DNA from 3 places in the Kitasatospora sp. NBC_00070 genome. Region 1 is predicted to be linked to each of the others. Evidence: riboswitches for the same ligand, from Rfam matches in the RefSeq annotation. Region 1 holds a riboswitch; each other region holds the start of a gene.
The links. Region 1 has a riboswitch for cobalamin ahead of OHV05_RS25505 (cobalamin biosynthesis protein). Riboswitches for the same ligand answer to the same signal wherever they lie in the genome.

Region 1 (5,850 bases):
TCGCCCTCGGCGACCGTGTCGGTGTAGCCGAGGCCGTGCGCCGAGCGGGGGTCGCCGACGTACACCCGGGGCGTCAGCTCGACCTTGTCGCCGATCTGCAGCGAGCCGCCGTCCACCTGCTCCAGGCGGCGGGTGACGGTCTGCGGGCCGGTGCCGAGCACCTCGCCGACCACCGCGTGGCCGCCGTCACGCCACTCCAGCGCGTACCGGCCCGGCCGGGCGGTGGCGGTGCTGCGGGTGATCACCACCCCGCCGGGGGCCAGGTCGTGCACCCGCAGGTCGGCGTCGGCACCGGGCTCGGCCCGCCCGGGCCTGACCACCCCGTCGGACGCCTTGCGGCCGAGCAGCAGGACGGCCGCGGTTCCGGCCCCGACTGCGGCGGCGGCCACCATGGCCGCGGTTCCCCAACGCATTGCGCTCCCGGTGTGCTGTGGCGGACGGGACGTTGCGGTCCATTCCACCGGCGCCGCCCCGGCCCTGCCACCGGGGCAGGGCCGTCCGGGAGCGGGTGACCGCCCGGACGGGGCGTCAGACCGGTCAGACCGGGATGTCGGTGCGGTGCGCGGAGAGCAGCTCCCAGAACCGCTCGGCGTGCGGCAGCACCGGCCGCTGCTCGGCCTGGCTCGGCGCGGAGCCCCAGTGCATCGGGACCAGGTACTCGCCCTGGAACTCCGCGAGGGTCTGCTCCAGCACCGGCCGGGGCACCGGCACCAGGCGGGCCACCGGCTTCACCTGCGACTGCCAGCGGCCGTCCACGCACTGCCGCAGACAGCGGTCCAGCTCCTCCTGACGGTTGGTCACCCGCACCAGCATCCGCAGGCCGATCCCGAGCACGTGGCCCAGCGCGTACGTCTGCCCGGCGTCGCCGCCCCACTTGCCGGTCAGCTCGGCGTGCTCGTACGCCCGGAGGGTGACGCCGATCCGCTGGGCGGCCTGGTCCTGGGACAGCTCGCGGGCCACCCGGAAGTCGCGCAGGCCGGCCGGGGCCGCGCCCATCAGCTGGGCGGGCGGGCACCAGAGCGCCCGGGCCAGCGCGATGAACTCCTCCTCGGACGGGCGGAACTCGCCGGTCTCCCAGCCGAGCACGTGCATCGGCAGCAGGCGGACGCCGTGCGCGGCCATGCCTTCGACGACCTGGTCGGGGGTCAGGCCCAGGCCGGCGCGGTGGGAACGCGCCGCGGCGGGCGAGAAGGGCACGGGGGTGGGGGCGGGCGGTCTTCGTCGCATGCCACCAGACGCTAGGCCCGGGGCGGGCGGCCCGAGCACCCGCTGAACGCACGAAGCCCCGTCGTCCCCTCTACTGGGGTGTTGGCGATTCCTACCAATGGTGACGCCTGATCAGGACCTCTACTCAGAGGTAGCCATGAGGCAGCGCTCCGGGCCCAGGGGCTCGGGGCTGCGCTCTGGGCATGCGCTCAGCGGTCTACTACCCAGGGGCTCGGGGCTCTGCGAGGAGATCTGGCGTTCGGGTCACTGCGAAAGTGCCTGACCGCCCACGCGACGATCACCCTTTACGAGGCCGGCGTCGCAGTTCCCCGAGCCCCTGACTCCGTAGCGGGCTGAACACCTGCCAAAAAGCCCGGCGTCGCCCACGCGGCGGAGCCGCACAACAGCAGAGCCCCGAGCCCCTGGTGGTGCACCACGTGCGTCTGTGCGGCGGAGCGTCAGTTCTGCTTGCCGAAGAGCTCGTCGAGGGTGGCCGGGGTGGGGACCTCGCCGGTGGGGGTGAGCTGGTCGACGGCGGTGGGGAGCTGGGCGGCGAGGCGTTGGGTGAGTTCGTCGCGGGAGAGGCCGGACTGCTGGACCAGGGCGTCCAGTTCGCGGTCGGGCAGGGCGGCGGCGAGCTCCGCGCCGGAGACCGGGTGGTTGTCACCGGTGCCGACCCAGGACTGGGCCTGGGAGCCGAGGCCGCCCTGGGTGAGTTGTTGGAGCAGTGCGCCGAGACCGCCCGCCGCCCCCTGGCCGCCGCCGAGTGCGCCGAGCAACATCGCGAGCAGGTTCCCCCCGCCGCCGGCGGCACCGCCGCCCGTGCCGCCGAGCAGACCCCCGAGAAGCTTGCCGAGATCGGTCATGACCGTCCTCCAGTCCGGTCGCGGACCCACGCCGCGCCAGGGCCAGCTTCACCCGCCCGGGAGCACCCCGCGCGGTGGGGCGAACAGACGTGTGACCAACCCCTCCGCACCCTTTGTTGACTGCCTGTCCGGCCGCGTGATGGGATCCTTCAGCCAAACGGAGGCAAGTAGAGGAAGCCGGTGCGAGTCCGGCGCGGTCCCGCCACTGTCACCGGGGAGCACTCCCGATCCATGGTCACGACGGCCCGCCCAGGCGGCTGTTGGAAGGCCCGGGAGTGTGTCGGACCCGGAAGCCAGGAGACTCTCACCCCCGGTACGTCGATCCAGGGCGCGGACCCTGAGTGAGGACACCCACGCCCATGCCGGCAGCCCTGAACCGAGCCGACCCTCCCCCGTCGTGCGCCGACTGACCCCCGCGCTCCCCTTCCTGCTCGGGTCCGTCGCCGGGTACCTGGCCGACGCGAGGTTCGCCGATCCCCGTCGGGGTCACCCCGTCGCCGTCTTCGGCTCCGCCGCGTCCCGGCTCGAGGGCCGGCTCTGGCGTGACCACCGGGCGGCCGGGGCCGCGTACACCGCCGCCTGTGTGGGCACCGTCGCGGCCGGGGCGGTGCTCGCCGACCGGGCGCTGCGCCGGGCGCCGCTGGCCCGGGCCGGCCTGGCGGCCGCCGCGACCTGGACGGTGCTGGGCGGCACCTCGCTGACCCGGGAGGCCCGCATCATCGGCCGCTCGCTCCGGGCGGACGACCTCGCGGCCGCCCGGGAGCGGCTGCCGCACCTGTGCGGCCGGGACCCGAGCGCGCTGGACGGGCCGCAGATCGCCCGCGCGGCGGTGGAGTCGGTCGCCGAGAACACCGCCGACGCCGTGGTGAACGCGCTCACCTGGGGCGCACTGGCCGGTACGCCCGGCCTGCTCGCGTTCCGGGCCGTCAACACCCTGGACGCGATGGTCGGTCACCGTTCCCCCCGCCACCTGCGGTTCGGCTGGGCGTCGGCCCGGCTGGACGACCTGGCGGGCTGGCCGGGGGCCCGGCTGACCGCACTGCTCACCGTGGCGGCCGCGGCCGCGCCGCGGACCGCTTGGCGGGTCTGGCGCCGTGACGGCTCGTCACACCCGAGCCCCAACGCCGGGCAGGCCGAGTCGGCCTTCGCCGGGGCGCTCGGGGTGCGGCTGGGTGGCACCCTCCAGTACGGCGAGCGGGTGGAGCACCGGCCCGTACTCGGCGGCGAGCTGCGGCCGGTGACGGTCGACGACATCGAACGGGCCTGCACGCTGTCCCGGCGGGTCGGAGCCCTGGCACTGGCGGTCACCGTGACCGGCCGGGCCCTGTACGCGTGGAGGAAGTCGTGAGCGGTTCGCTGCTGGTCGCCGGAACGACCTCGGACGCGGGCAAGAGCGTGGTCACCGCGGGCATCTGCCGCTGGCTGGCCCGACAGGGCGTCAGGGTGGCCCCGTTCAAGGCGCAGAACATGTCGCTGAACTCCTTCGTCACCGCCGACGGCGCCGAGATCGGCCGGGCGCAGGCGATGCAGGCGCAGGCCGCCCGGGTGGAGCCGGAGGCGGCGATGAACCCGGTGCTGCTCAAGCCCGGTGCGGACGGCCGCAGTCAGGTGGTGCTGCTCGGCCGGGCGATCGCCGAGGTCGGCGCGCTGGACTACCGCGAGCGCAAGCCGGTGCTGCTGGAACGGGCCCTGGAGTGCCTGGCCGACCTGCGCAGCCGGTACGAGGTGGTGGTCTGCGAGGGCGCGGGCTCCCCCGCCGAGATCAACCTGCGGGACCGGGACATCGCCAACATGGGCCTGGCCACGGCGGCGAAGCTGCCGGTGGTGGTGGTCGGCGACATCGACCGGGGCGGGGTGTTCGCCGCGATGTACGGGACGCTGGCGCTGCTCTCGGCCGAGGACCAGGCGCTGGTGGCGGGCTGGTTCGTGAACAAGTTCCGGGGCGACGCCCGGCTGCTGGCGCCCGGCCTGGAGATGCTGCGCGAGCTGACGGGCCGTCCGGTGCTCGGCACCCTGCCGATGCTGTCCGGGCTGTGGCTGGACGCCGAGGACTCGCTCGACCTGACCACCGTGGTGGACCGGGGGTCGGTGCGCGGCCCGGTCGGCGCCGACGTGCTGCGGGTCGCGGTGGTCCGCTTCCCGAGGCTGTCCAACTTCACCGACCTGGACGCGCTGGCCCAGGAGCCCGGGGTGCTGGTCCGCTGGGCCACCCGGGCCGAGGAGCTGGCCGACGCGGATCTGGTGGTGCTGCCCGGCACCCGGGCCACCGTGGCGGACCTGGCCTGGCTGCGCGAACGCGGTCTGGAGCCGGTGCTGAAGGCGCGGGCGGCGGCCGGCCGGCCGGTGCTCGGGGTGTGCGGCGGGTACCAGATGCTCGGTCAGGTGATCGAGGATCAGGTGGAGTCCAAGACGGGCACCGTCCAGGGCCTCGGCCTGCTGCCGACCCGGGTGGTGTTCGGCCGGGAGAAGGTGCTGGCCCGGCCGGTCGGCGAGGCTTTCGGCGAGCGGGTCGAGGGGTACGAGATCCACCACGGTGTGGTGACCGTCGAGGGCGGTGACACGTTCATCTCCGATGACAGGGGGCAGAGCCTGGACGGCTGCCGGGTCGGCTCGGTCCGGGGCACCACCTGGCACGGCGCGCTGGAGAACGACGGCTTCCGCCGGGCGCTGCTGCGCGAGGTGGCCGAGCAGGCGGGCCGGGCCTTCGTGCCGGCCCCCGACACCTCGTTCGCCGCCGCCCGGGAGGAGCGTCTCGACCGCCTGGGCGACCTGATCGAGGAGCACGCCGACACCGACGCACTGTGGAAGCTGATCGAGGGCGGCGCACCCGCCCACCTGCCGTTCGTCCCACCCGGGGCACCCCGAGCTACGGAGACCGACCGATGACCGACGTGCGTTACCCCTTCACCGCGATCGTCGGCATGGCCGACCTGCGGCTCGGGCTGCTGCTGAACGCCGTCTCGCCGGCCGTCGGCGGGGTGCTGGTGCGCGGCGAAAAGGGCACCGCCAAGTCGACCATGGTGCGCGCGCTGGCCGGTCTGCTGCCCTCGATCGACACCGTTCCCGGCTGCCGGTTCTCCTGCGACCCGGCCTCCCTCGACCAGAGCTGCCCGGACGGCCCGCACACCCCGGCCGGGGGCGACAGCCGCCCGGCGTACCTGGTGGAGCTGCCGGTCGGCGTCTCCGAGGACCGGATCGTCGGCTCGCTCGACCTGGAGCGCGCGCTGGCCGAGGGCGTCAAGGCGTACGAGCCCGGCCTGCTGGCCAAGGCGCACCGGGGCGTGCTCTACATCGACGAGGTGAACCTGCTCCAGGACCACGTGGTGGACCTGCTGCTGGACGCCGCCGCGATGGGCCGCTCTTACGTCGAGCGGGAGGGCGTCTCGGTCCGGCACGCGGCCCGCTTCCTGCTGGTCGGCACGATGAACCCGGAGGAGGGCGAGCTGCGGCCGCAGCTGCTGGACCGGTTCGGCCTGACCGTGGAGATCGCCGCCACCCGGGAGCCGGACGAGCGGGCCGAGGTGGTCCGCCGCCGGCTGGCGTACGACGCCGACCCGGACGGCTTCGCGGCCCGGTTCGCGGCCGAGGAGCGGGAGCTGGCCGAACGGATCACCGCCGCCCGGGAGTTGCTGCCGAGCGTACTGCTGACCGATGTGGCGCTGCGTCAGATCACCGCCGTCTGCGCGGCGTTCGAGGTGGACGGGCTGCGCGCGGACATCGTGATGGCCCGCACCGCCGTCGCGCTGGCCGCCTGGGAGGGCCGGACCGAGGTGAGCGA
Region 2 (5,850 bases), 850 kb from region 1:
AAGTCGTCGTCGAAGGCGACCGAGCCCTCGACGGCGGTCTGGTAGGCGCTGACCCGGCGCTCGAAGAAGTTGGTCAGCTCCTGCACGTTCTGCAGCTCCATGAAGCCGAACGGGTTGCTGGAGCCGTACCGGATCGGCATGCCGAGACGGGCCAGCCGCTGGTCGGCGACCGCCTGCAGGTACTCCCGCATCGAGGCGGTGTTCATCCCCGGCAGGCCCTCGCCGCAGAGGTCCTCGGCGAACTGGAGCTCGGCCTCGACGGCTTCCTCCAGCATCTCGGTGACCTGCTTGGCCATCTGGTCGTCGAAGAGGTCGGGCTCCTCCTGGCGGACGGTGTCCACCACCGAGAAGGCGAAGTCCATGTGCATGGACTCGTCCCGGAACACCCAGTTGGTGCCGGTGGCCAGACCGTGCAGCAGGCCCCGGGACCGGAACCAGTACACGTACGCGAAGGCGCCGTAGAAGAACAGGCCCTCGACGCAGGCCGCGAAGCAGATCAGGTTGAGCAGGAAGGCCCGTCGGTCGTCCTTGCTCTGCAGCGAGTCGAGGTGGTCGACCGCGTTCATGTACTTGAAGCAGAACTGCGCCTTCTGGTGGATGGAGGGGATGTTCTCCACCGCGTCGAAGGCCGCCGCCCGGTCCTCGGGATCGGGCAGGTAGGTGTCGAGCAGCGTCAGGTAGAACTGGACGTGCACGGCCTCCTCGAACAGCTGCCGGGACAGGTAGAGCCGGGCCTCGGGCGAGTTGATGTGCTTGTAGAGGCTCAGCACCACGTTGTTCGAGACGATCGAGTCACCGGTGGCGAAGAAGGCGACCAGGCGGCCGATCATGTGCCGCTCGCCCTCGCTGAGCTTGGCGAGGTCGGCGACGTCGGAGTGCAGGTCCACCTCCTCGACGGTCCAGGTGTTCTTGATCGCGTCGCGGTACTTGTCGTAGAACGACGGGTACCGCATCGGACGGAGCGTCAGCTCGAAGCCCGGGTCGAGCAGCATCTTCTCGCGGTCGGTGGTGCTCACTGGCAGGCCTCGCAGGACTCGGGGTTCTCCAGGGAGCAGGCGAGCGCCGCCTCCTCCTCCGGAGTGAGGGTGGTCGGGGTCGCCACGACGACCGGCGCGGACGGCGCCGGGACGACGGCCTTCGCCCCGGAGGAGGAGGCGGCCTGGGCGATCCGGGTGGCCGGGCGCGAGCGCAGGTAGTAGGTGGTCTTCAGACCGACCTTCCAGGCGTACGCGTACATCGAGCTCAGCTTGCCGATGGTCGGCGCGGCCATGAAGAGGTTCAGCGACTGGCTCTGGTCGATGTACGGCTGCCGGGCGGCGGCCAGGTCGATCAGCGCCCGCTGCGGCAGCTCCCACGCCGTGCGGTAGAGCGAACGGACCTCGGTGGGCAGCCAGTTGAGGTCCTGCACCGAACCGTTCGACTCGCGCAGCGCGTCCCGGGTCTGCGCGTCCCAGACGCCCAGCTCCTTGAGCTCGCGGACCAGGTACGGGTTGACCTGGAGGAACTCGCCGGAGAGGGTCTCGCGCTTGAACAGGTTGGACACCTGCGGCTCGATGCACTCGTAGACACCGGCGATCGAGGCGATGGTCGCGGTCGGCGCGATCGCCAGCAGCAGCGAGTTGCGCAGGCCGGTCTCGGCGATGGTGGCGCGCAGCGCCTCCCAGCGCTCGGTCCACTGCGGGGCGGTCTCGAAGTGGTCGACGTGCAGCTGGCCACGGGCGGCGCGGGTCTCCGCGTACGCCTCGTGCCGGCCGAGCTGCACGGCCAGCTCGCTGGAGCGCTCGTAGGCGACCAGCATGATCCGCTCGGCGATCAGGGTGGAGAGCTGCTTGGCCTCGGCCGAGTCGAAGTCCAGCCGGAGCTGGAAGAAGACGTCCTGCAGGCCCATCACGCCCAGGCCGACCGGGCGCCAGCGGGAGTTGGAGGTGCCCGCCTCGGTGGTCGGGTAGAAGTTGATGTCGATGACCCGGTCCAGGAAGGTCACGGCGGTGCGCACGGTGGCGTCCAGCCGGTCCCAGTCCATCGCGTTCAGCAGGTCGGCCGCGGAGGCGCCGATCGCCACGTGGGCACCGAGGTTGACCGAGCCGAGGTTGCAGACCGCGGTCTCGGAGTCGTCGGTGACCTCGATGATCTCGGTGCAGAGGTTCGAGGAGTGCACGGTGCGGCCGGGCACGGCGGTCTGGTTGGCGGCGCGGTTGGAGGCGTCCTTGAAGGTCATCCAGCCGTTGCCGGTGGTGGCCAGGGTGCGCATCATCCGGGCGTACAGGGTCTGCGCCGGGATGGTGCGGACGGCCTTGCCCTCGGCCTCGGCCTTCAGGTACGCGGCGTCGAAGTCGGCGCCCCAGAGGTCGACCAGCTCGGGCACGTCGACCGGGGAGAACAGCGACCAGTCGGCGTTGGCGTTCACCCGGCGCATGAACTCGTCCGGGATCCAGTGCGCCAGGTTCAGGTTGTGGGTCCGGCGGGCCTCCTCGCCGGTGTTGTCGCGGAGCTCCAGGAACTCCTCGATGTCGGCGTGCCAGGTCTCCAGGTACACGCAGGCGGCACCCTTGCGGCGGCCGCCCTGGTTCACCGCGGCGACCGAGGAGTCCAGGGTGCGCAGGAACGGGACGATGCCGTTGGACTGGCCGTTGGTGCCGCGGATCAGGCTGCCGCGCGAACGGATCCGGCTGTAGGAGAGGCCGATGCCGCCGGCGTGCTTGGAGAGCCGGGCGATCTGCGCGTAGCGGCTGTAGATCGAGTCCAGGTTGTCCAGCGGCGAGTCCAGCAGGTAGCAGGAGGACATCTGCGGGTGCTTGGTGCCGGAGTTGAAGAGGGTCGGCGAGGAGGTCAGGTACTCCAGCCGGCTCATCAGGGTGTAGAGCTCGGCCACCTCGGCCACCGACTGCTCGGTGTCGCCGACCGCGAGACCGGCGGCGACCCGGAGCAGGAAGTGCTGCGGGGTCTCGATCACCTTGCGGGTGATCGGGTGGCGCAGCAGGTACCGGGACTGCACGGTGCGCAGGCCGAAGTACTCGAAGCGGTCGTCACCGCGCTGGTCGATCAGCGCGTCGAAGGCGTCGGCGTGCTTGGCCACCAGGGCGGCCGTGACGTCGCCGATCAGGCCCTCGGTGTGGCCGACCACGATCGAGGCGGAGAAGGAGAGCGCGCCCTGGCCGATCGCCTCGTCCTGGATCTCCAGCGCGAGCAGGCGGGCGGCGAGCTTCGAGTACTGCGGGTCCTCGGCGATCATCGAGGCGGCAGCCTCCACGGCCAGTCCGCGCAGCTCGGCGAAGTCCGAGTTGGCGTTCCGGCCGCGCAGCGCAGCGGCCGCGACGTGGCCGGGGTCCACCTGGGGCAGGTCGATGCTGCGGTCGGTGAGCAGCCGAAGCAGCGCAGCACCTGGATCGGTCTGGGCGGAGTCGGCAGAACCCTGGGAGGGCAGGGCAACTGAGGCAGCGATGGTCAAGGCGCTTCTCTCCTGGCGGCGGCGGTCGGCGAGGGGCACCGGACCCGTCAGGGCGCAGGGGAAGGCAGCGCGGAACACCTCACGGCGCGCGCGAACCACCCCCCGGCCCACCCGCGAGGCCCGGACGATACTGCTGTGCTGCATGGCGACTGCGGGGAAGCCCTGTGGCACACGGTCGGCAGGTCATCGGACTTGCGGGAACCTGCTGGAGGAGCCCGCTCACCGCTGCGGGGCAGTCCCGGAATCACACCGGGTTCCCCTGCGTCGACAGCGAAAGCGAGCATACATGTAGTGGTGCCTGGCTCGTGTAACCCCACATCTTGTGTCGTGTCGTGTAGCGCATGAGTAGCCTGCAGTGACCGGCGGCGTGCCGTGCCGGACCGTGGGACACCTCTGTCCAGCGGATTGGGCGATGGCCTAGGATCTGCGCTCATGAGTGATGGGGCGGGAATGAACAACGGTGGATACGGTCCGCCGCCGGGGCAGGGGCAGTCGTCGTACCCGCAGTATCCCGGGTACGGGCCGCCGCCGACCGAACCGAACTGGGAGCAGCTCGCGGAGCAAGCCGCGGGCGAGCAGCGTCGGAAGACCCGCAACCGGATCCTGTTGGGTGTCGGTGCGCTGCTGGTGGTCGGCGCGCTGACGGCGGTCGCGGTGACCGTGTCGCGCTCCGGCAAGGACGACCCGATCGCCCTCCCCAGCCAGAGCGCCTCGCCCAAGGCGTCCGGACCGGCGAAGCCCTCGGCCTCGGCCGGCGAGGACGAGAGCACGAAGGCGATCTGGGACGTCACCACCGACAAGGCTCCGGTCACCTCGACCGCGTTCTTCCCGGAGGACTCGCTCACCATCAACGGTCACACCTGGGTCCGCCGCGCGGTCGCCACCACGACACCGTGCTGGAACGCCACCATCGGCGGCCTCGGCGACGTGATCGCGGGTCAGGCCTGCCAGCAGGTGTTCCGGGCGACCTACGCGTCCGGCGACAGCGCGATCGTGGTCGGCGTTGCGGTGTTCGACAAGAAGCTCCAGGCGGAGACCGCGATGACCAAGTACAAGGGGCACATCAAGGGACTCCCGGCCGACGACGTCAAGGAGTTCTGCCAGACGGTCGGCTGCGCCAGTACCCACGGCTCGCTCGGCCGGTTCGCCTACTTCACTTCGGCCGGCTCGGCCAAGGCCGGGGGGACCACGGCTGACCAGACCGCGACCGACAGTGGCCCGGCGTTCGCCGACCACCTGCGTGAGCTGTTGACCCAGCGCGCGCTGTCACAGCCCCACAGCTGACAACGGGAGACGCGGGGTCGGTCGCCTCGCCTCGCCCCGGTACTGTCTCCCTGTCGGGATGATCAAGCGTCAGGGGGATGGGTGTGATACCGGCGGGGGTGCTGCGGAGCAAGGCCGTCAAGGTGACCGCGGCGGGGCTGGCCGTCGCCGCTCTGTGCACGGCGGTGATCGCGGTCAGCTCGGACGATCCGCTGCCGGGACCGGTTGGGCTGGCGCCCTTGCCGACCCTGTCCGGACCGCCATCCTCCCGAGCACCCCGGGTGCCGACGGCCGAGCTCGGAAAGGTCCTGCTGGAGCGGGACCCGAAGGCTTCGCCCAACGCCCGCTCGGTCTACCAGATGCTTGCGGACCTCGAGCGGGACGCCCGTGCGGGGAAGCCGCGCGGCACCGTCGTCGGCCAGCACGTCGAGGTGCAGAACGAGCTCTACAACCCCTCGTACGGTGACTACGCGGGGACCAAGACCGCCGGGTACTACTACAAGAAGGCGATCGACATCACCGGCAAGCTGCCGGGATTCGTCGAGGCCGACCTCGGTCCCGGCTACGGACAGAGTACTTGGGGGGTGGGGAACCCCCGGTCCTACTCGAAGGACAAGTGGCCGTCCTGCTCAGCCAAGTGGCAGTACGCCGACGACGCCGTCGACCTGCTGACGGCGGTGTGGTCCGGTCACCCGCGTCCGGACGACGGGACCTACGGGGCCAGTGGCGTGCAGCAGAACTGCGACGGCACCACCACGATGCTCCCGGACAACGGTGGTGGCCCGGCAGGCATCGTCGGGATGTCCTTCCACGAGCCCTACCCAGGCTCGCCGACCAAGTCCTTCGACCGGGTGCTGTGCGAGAACTCGCCTGCGGCGACCGACCGCGGCTGGTTCGGCCGGGTGGTGGACGAGAGCTCGGGCACGGCCGAGAACCGGGCTCTGATGGAGGACCTGCGCTACCTGGCCGACCACCTGGAGTACCTGGCCGCGCACGACGTTCCCGTTCTGTACCGGCCGTACCACGAGATGAACGTGCCGGGCTGCAATCGGAGTTTCTGGTGGTCGGGACAGTCGGGCACCGATTTTCAGAAGCTGTGGAAGATCACCTACCGCTACCTGGTGGAGACCCGGGGACTG
Region 3 (5,850 bases), 3.7 Mb from region 1:
GGGTGTCGGCGCCGATCGGGACCACCGCGATGTTGCCTGGCGGGGTGCCGAGCTGCTCGGCGATCTCGGCCTTCGAGCTGCCGGAGACGGTGATCACGTGCTCCAGCCGGGCGGCCACCCGGCGCTGCATCCGGGTGAAGGCGTACCAGCGGCGCAGCGACAGCCGCTTCAGCCGGGTCGGCGCGGCGGCCAGTTCCAGCCGGCGGTCCACGGTGATCGGGTGGTGCACGGTGGTGACCAGCGGGAAACCGTGCCTGGCCAGCCCGAGCAGGCCGTAGCCGAGGGTCTGGTTGTCGTGCACCACGTCGTAGCGGCCCTTGTGCGCGGCCAGGTACTGCCGGGCCCGGAGCGAGAAGGTGAGCGGCTCGGGGAAGCCGCCGGTCCGCATCCCGGCCACCTCCAGCAGGTCGACCAGGCCCCGGTACTCGGTCAGCGCGGGGGTGCGGAACGGGTCGTCGGCGCGGTACAGGTCCAGGCTGGGCAGCTCCACCAGCCGGACGCTGCCTGGCCCCTCGACCGGGTCGAGCACCGGGAAGGGCTGGGCCCCGACCACGTCCACGTGGTGCCCGAGCCTGGCCAGCTCGCGGGACAGGTGCCGGACGTAGACGCCCTGGCCGCCGCAGTACGGGTCGCCCCGGTAGGACAGCAGGGCGATCCGCAGCGGTCGCGGCGGCAGCGCGGTCATCCGGGGCTCCTGTCCCCTACTCCCCGGCCTGCGCGGCGGCGGGAAAGTAGATCACGTTTCATGATGGTGGAGCTCGTCATTGGGCTGATCGAACAATGAGAGACCCTGACGATACCGGCCCGCACCCGAGGGCGGCAGATCGCCCCCGCAGAGTGCTACTCACGAGTACGCCGGTACCGGAGGGCTCCATTCTGACCCGTCCGCAGAGCCCGCTCACCCGGCGTTCACTGTGACATAACTCTCGGAGCACCCCCTCACTGACGTGTCCTCATTTCCCACCCCGTGGTTGAATCGCCTCGATCCGGTCACCCACGCGCGCGCTCAGGGAGCCCCCTTGACCACCACCGCCGCCCTCGGAACCGGGCTCACCCCCCGGCAGGCCGAACGCCGCCGCCGGATCCTGCGGGCCGCCACCGCGCTGGCCGCCCGGGGCGGTTACGAGGCGGTCCAGATGCGCGAGGTGGCGGAGACCGCCGAGGTCGCGCTCGGCACCCTCTACCGCTACTTCCCGTCCAAGGTGCACCTGTTGGTGGCGGTGATGCAGGAGCAGCTCCAGCACCTGCACGAGCAGGTCCGCCGCCACCCGCCGACCGGCGAGGACCCGGCCGGCCGGGTGGCCGAGACGCTCACCCAGGCGTTCCACGCGCTCCAGCGCGAACCCCGCCTCGCCGAGGCGATGGTCCGCGCGCTCTCCTTCGCCGACCGCTCGGTCGGCGCCGAGGTGGACGCCGTCTCGGCCGTCACCTCGGCCATCGTGCTGGACGCCGCGCAGCTCGGCCCCACCCCGTCGCCGGCCCAGCAGGCCGCGCTGCGGGTGATCGCGCACACCTGGCACGCCACCCTGCTGGCCTGGCTCTCCGGCCGCGCCTCGCTCGCCGAGGTCCGCGGCGACCTGCACACCGCCGCCCGGCTGCTGGTGCTCTGACGCCCGGCCGGTACCGGAGCGCGTCCGTCCCGTCCCGGCCGGAAGAACTGGTACCGGTTCCGGTCACCGGAGACCCCGCACCGCCCGGACCGTGTCCGGCCGGGGGGAGTCCGGTCGGACGGTTAGAGTCTTGGACGCAGGATCAACAACTTCATCCGCTCCTCGTGCGGGGGAAGCCGGTGCGACTCCGGCGCTGACCACGCAACCGTCACAGTCGGGATGCCCGCCGGGGAGCGAGCGGCAGTGCCGGGCGCCCGGCTCCGTCGAGGTCTACGGGCGGCCCCGCCTCGGGCCGCTGCTCCGCTCACCGAAAGGCACGTCGACCCTCATGCTCACCACCGCCCGCATGGGCGCAGCCGCGCTGGCCGCCGCCCTGCTGACCGGCGCCGCCGCCGTCCCCGCCCTCGCGGACACCCCCACCCCCACCCCCACGCCCGCCGCCGCCCCGGCCGCGCTCTACGGCAAGGGTGACCCGACGTACGACGGCGTCTGGCGGCAGTCGCTGGCCCTCACCGCGCTCGGCTCGGTCAAGGTCGTCCCGTCCGACGCGGCCGTGGTCTGGCTGACGGGTCAGCAGTGCGCGGACGGCGGCTGGGCCCCGTTCCGGTCCGACCCCTCGGTGGCCTGCGACCCCAAGGCCGAGGACAGCAACGCCACCGCAATGGCGATCCAGGCGCTCCAGCAGCTCGGCGGGCACCGGGACGAGGTGACCCGAGGCTCCGACTGGCTGAAGGCCGTGCAGAACGCGGACGGCAGCTGGCCGCTCAACCCCGGCACCCCGGGCGACGCCAACTCCACCGGACTGGCCGTCAACGCGCTGCTGGCCGCCAACATCGACCCGGCCGCGGTGACCAAGAACGGCAAGAACGCCTACGACGGCCTGGCGCTGTTCCAGCTCGGCTGCGCCGCGCCGGTCGAGCAGCGCGGGGCGTTCGCCTACCAGCCGGCCCCGGACGGCACGCTCAAGGCCAACGACCTGGCCGGCTCGCAGGCGCTGCTGGCCGCGGCCGGCGGCAAGCTGCCGGTCACCAACACCAACCGGGTGGACAGCCCGCCCAAGCCGCTGGACTGCGCCACCGCCACGGCCACCGTGCCGCACGCGGACTCCGCCGAGGCGGCGGGCTCGTACCTGGCCGCCGAGCTGGACGCGAACGGGCAGCACCTGATGCAGACCATGCCCGGCGCCGCCGCGACCCCCGACTACACCGCGACCGCCTGGACCGTGCTCGGCCTGGTCCAGTCCGGGCGCCCGGCCACGGCCGCCCCCGCCGCCGAATGGCTGGCCGGCAACGGCCACGACTGGGCCGCCAAGGGCAAGTCCGGCACCGACGCCTCGGCCGCCGCGCTGATGCTGCTGACCGCCGAGGCCGTCCAGCTCGACCCGTACCACTTCGGCGGCACCAACACGGTCCAGCTGCTGATCGACGCGGGCCCGGCGCCGAAGTCCGTCCCGGCCGCCGCCTCCGCGGCCGCGACCGACGCGCAGAACGACAGCGGGGCCGCCCGGGCCGACGACGACAACGGCATCTCCCCGGTCTGGCTGGTCGGCATCGGCCTGCTGGTCGGCATCGGCGGCGGCCTGCTGCTCAGCCTCCAGCGCAAGCGGGCCGGCCGGCCCGCCGGTGGCCCGAACAAGACCGACGGCGGCAAGTCCGAGGGCGACGAGCAGAAGTGACCCTCCCGCTCCCCCGGGCGGCGGTGGCGGCCGCGGCCGTCGCCGCCGTGCTGGCCCTGCTGCTCCCGTTCCTGCTCGCCGCACCCGCGCAGGCCACCGGCTACCGCTACTGGTCGTTCTGGAAGTGGTCCGAGAGCGCCTGGGCCTACCAGCAGCAGGGCCCGGCGGTGTACGTGCCGCCGGACGGCGCGGTGGACGGCTGGCGGTTCGCGGTCAGCCCCGACGGTGGGCAGGGCGCCGCCCGGCCCACCGCGGCGGGCGACTTCGGCGCGGTCTGCGCCGACGTCCCGGCCCAGGCCGGGAAGAAGCGGATCGCCGTGGTGCTGGACTTCGGCACCGCCGCCGACGCACCGGCCGGTGAGGCCCCGCCGGCCGCCCGGACGATCTGCGCGGCGGTCCCCACCGCCGCCAGCTCGGCCGAGGTACTGGCCGCCGTCGCCCCGCCGCTGCGCTACGACTCCGGCGGCATCCTGTGCGCCATCGCCGGCTACCCGCGCACCGGCTGCGGCGACACCGTCGGGGCCGGGGCCGACTCCGGTGCCAAGGGCGGGAGTCCGGGCCCGTCGGTCGGCCTGCTGGCGGGCGGTGCGGTGATCGTGGTCCTCGCCGCCGGCGCGGTCTGGCAGGCCCGGCGCCGTCGCGACTCCTGAGGTGTCACCCGTGCCCACCACCGGCCGGCTGCGGCCCGCCCGCCCCGTCCGCTCGACCCGCTCCGCGATCGGTCCGCGCCACCTGCACCCCGGTGCCTGGTGGCTCTGGGCGATCGGGCTCGGCGCGGCGGCCTCCCGCACCACCAACCCGCTGCTGCTCCTGCTGATCGTGGCGGTCTCCGGCTACGTGGTCGCGGTCCGCCGCAGCACCGAGCCGTGGGCCCGCTCGTACGCCGCCTTCGTCAGGCTGGCGCTGGTGGTGCTCGGCGTCCGGCTGCTCTTCACGGTCTTCCTCGGCTCCGGGGTCGGCGGCACCCACGTGCTCTTCACGCTGCCCCAACTCCCGTTGCCGGACTGGGCGCAGGGGGTGCGGATCGGTGGCGCGGTCACCCTGGAGGGGCTGCTCTTCTCGCTCTACCAGAGCCTGCGGCTGGCCACCCTGCTGATCTGCGTCGGCGCCGCCAACGCGCTGGCCAACCCGGCCCGGCTGCTGCGCGCGCTGCCCGGCGCGCTGTACGAGGCCGGGGTGGCCGCCGTGGTGGCGCTCACCTTCACCCCCAACCTGGTCGCGGACGTCCAGCGGATCAGGTCGGCCCGCCGGCTGCGCGGCCGCTCCGACCGGGGCCTGCGCTCGCTGCTCAGCGTCGGGCTGCCGGTGCTGGAGTCCGCCCTCGAACGGTCCGTCAGCCTGGCCGCCACCATGGACAGCCGGGGCTTCGGCCGCACCGCCGACCTGCCGCGCCGGGTCACCCGCTCGATCGGCGCGCTCACCCTGGCCGGACTGCCGGCGGTCTGCGTGGCCTGCTACGGCCTGCTCACCGAGGGCACCGCGCGCTGGGCGCTGCCGGTCCTGCTCACCGGGCTGGCCGCGCTCGGCGGCGGACTGCTGCTCGGCGGCCGACGGTCGGTCAGGACCCGCTACCGGCCCGACCCGTGGGCCTGGCGGGAGTGGCTGGTGGCGGGCTCCGGCCTGGCCGTCGCGGCGCTGCTGATCTGGCTCTCCGGCCGCGACCCCGGCGCGTTCAACCCGCCGGCCGTACCGCCCACCGCGCCCGAACTCCCGCTGCTGCCCGCGTTCGCCGTGCTGATCGGCCTGCTGCCCGCCTTCGTCGCCCCCGCCCCGCCCCGTCCCGGAGAGCGCCCGTGATCGTCTTCGAACAGGTGTCGGTCCAGTACCACGACGCCGCCGCGCCGGTGCTCGGCGGTCTCGACCTGACCGTCCCCGAAGGGGAACTCTGCCTGGTGGTCGGCCCGTCCGGGGTCGGCAAGTCCACCCTGCTGGGCGCGGTCAACGGCCTGGTGCCGCACTTCACCGGCGGTGTGCTGCACGGCCGGGTCACCGTCGACGGCCGGGACACCCGCGCGCACCGCCCGCGCGAACTCGCCGACCTGGTCGGCATGGTGGGCCAGGACCCGGTGGCGCACTTCGTCACCGACAACGTCGAGGACGAACTCGCCTACGGCATGGAGTCGTTGGGCATCGCCCCGGAGGTGATGCGGCGCCGGGTGGAAGACACCCTGGACCTGCTCGGCCTGGCCGAGCTGCGCGACCGGGCACTCTCCACCCTCTCCGGCGGCCAGCAACAGCGGGTCGCCATCGGCTCGGTGCTCACCAGCCACCCCAAGGTGCTGGTGCTGGACGAACCCACCTCCGCGCTCGACCCCGGCGCGGCCGAGGAGGTGCTCGCGGTGCTGCAACGGCTGGTGCACGACCTCGGCACCACCGTGCTGATGACCGAGCACCGGCTGGAGCGGGTGGTCCAGTACGCCGACCAGGTGCTGCTGCTCACCCCGGACGGGCCGGCCCGGTTCGGCGACCCGGCCGAGCTGATGGCGGTCTCCCCGGTCTACCCGCCGGTGGTCGGGCTCGGCCGGGCGGCCGGCTGGTCCCCGCTCCCGCTGTCGGTCCGGGACG

Region 2: it holds a riboswitch for cobalamin, as region 1 does, so the genes downstream of both, OHV05_RS21765 (ribonucleoside-diphosphate reductase subunit alpha) here and OHV05_RS25505 (cobalamin biosynthesis protein) in region 1, are expected to answer to the same signal.
Region 3: it holds a riboswitch for cobalamin, as region 1 does, so the genes downstream of both, OHV05_RS08785 (prenyltransferase/squalene oxidase repeat-containing protein) here and OHV05_RS25505 (cobalamin biosynthesis protein) in region 1, are expected to answer to the same signal.

Annotation. Positions count from the first base shown of each region.
Region 1 covers NZ_CP108247.1:5,565,239-5,571,088, reverse strand. Annotated here, with positions in the region: gene OHV05_RS25520 (alpha/beta hydrolase family protein) at 1-413, opposite strand, end outside; gene OHV05_RS25515 (XRE family transcriptional regulator) at 538-1,227, opposite strand; gene OHV05_RS25510 (YidB family protein) at 1,665-2,072, opposite strand; cobalamin riboswitch at 2,196-2,396, shown strand; gene OHV05_RS25505 (cobalamin biosynthesis protein) at 2,479-3,420, shown strand; gene OHV05_RS25500 (cobyric acid synthase) at 3,417-4,958, shown strand; gene OHV05_RS25495 (putative cobaltochelatase) at 4,955-5,850, shown strand, end outside.
Region 2 covers NZ_CP108247.1:4,712,074-4,717,923, forward strand. Annotated here, with positions in the region: gene OHV05_RS21760 (ribonucleotide-diphosphate reductase subunit beta) at 1-992, opposite strand, end outside; gene OHV05_RS21765 (ribonucleoside-diphosphate reductase subunit alpha) at 1,013-3,448, opposite strand; cobalamin riboswitch at 3,608-3,749, opposite strand; gene OHV05_RS21770 (hypothetical protein) at 3,881-4,732, shown strand; gene OHV05_RS21775 (glycoside hydrolase family 26 protein) at 4,810-5,850, shown strand, end outside.
Region 3 covers NZ_CP108247.1:1,895,008-1,900,857, forward strand. Annotated here, with positions in the region: gene OHV05_RS08775 (glycosyltransferase family 4 protein) at 1-685, opposite strand, end outside; gene OHV05_RS08780 (TetR family transcriptional regulator) at 1,020-1,610, shown strand; cobalamin riboswitch at 1,725-1,856, shown strand; gene OHV05_RS08785 (prenyltransferase/squalene oxidase repeat-containing protein) at 1,939-3,285, shown strand; gene OHV05_RS08790 (SCO2322 family protein) at 3,282-3,935, shown strand; gene OHV05_RS08795 (energy-coupling factor transporter transmembrane component T) at 3,937-5,082, shown strand; gene OHV05_RS08800 (ABC transporter ATP-binding protein) at 5,079-5,850, shown strand, end outside.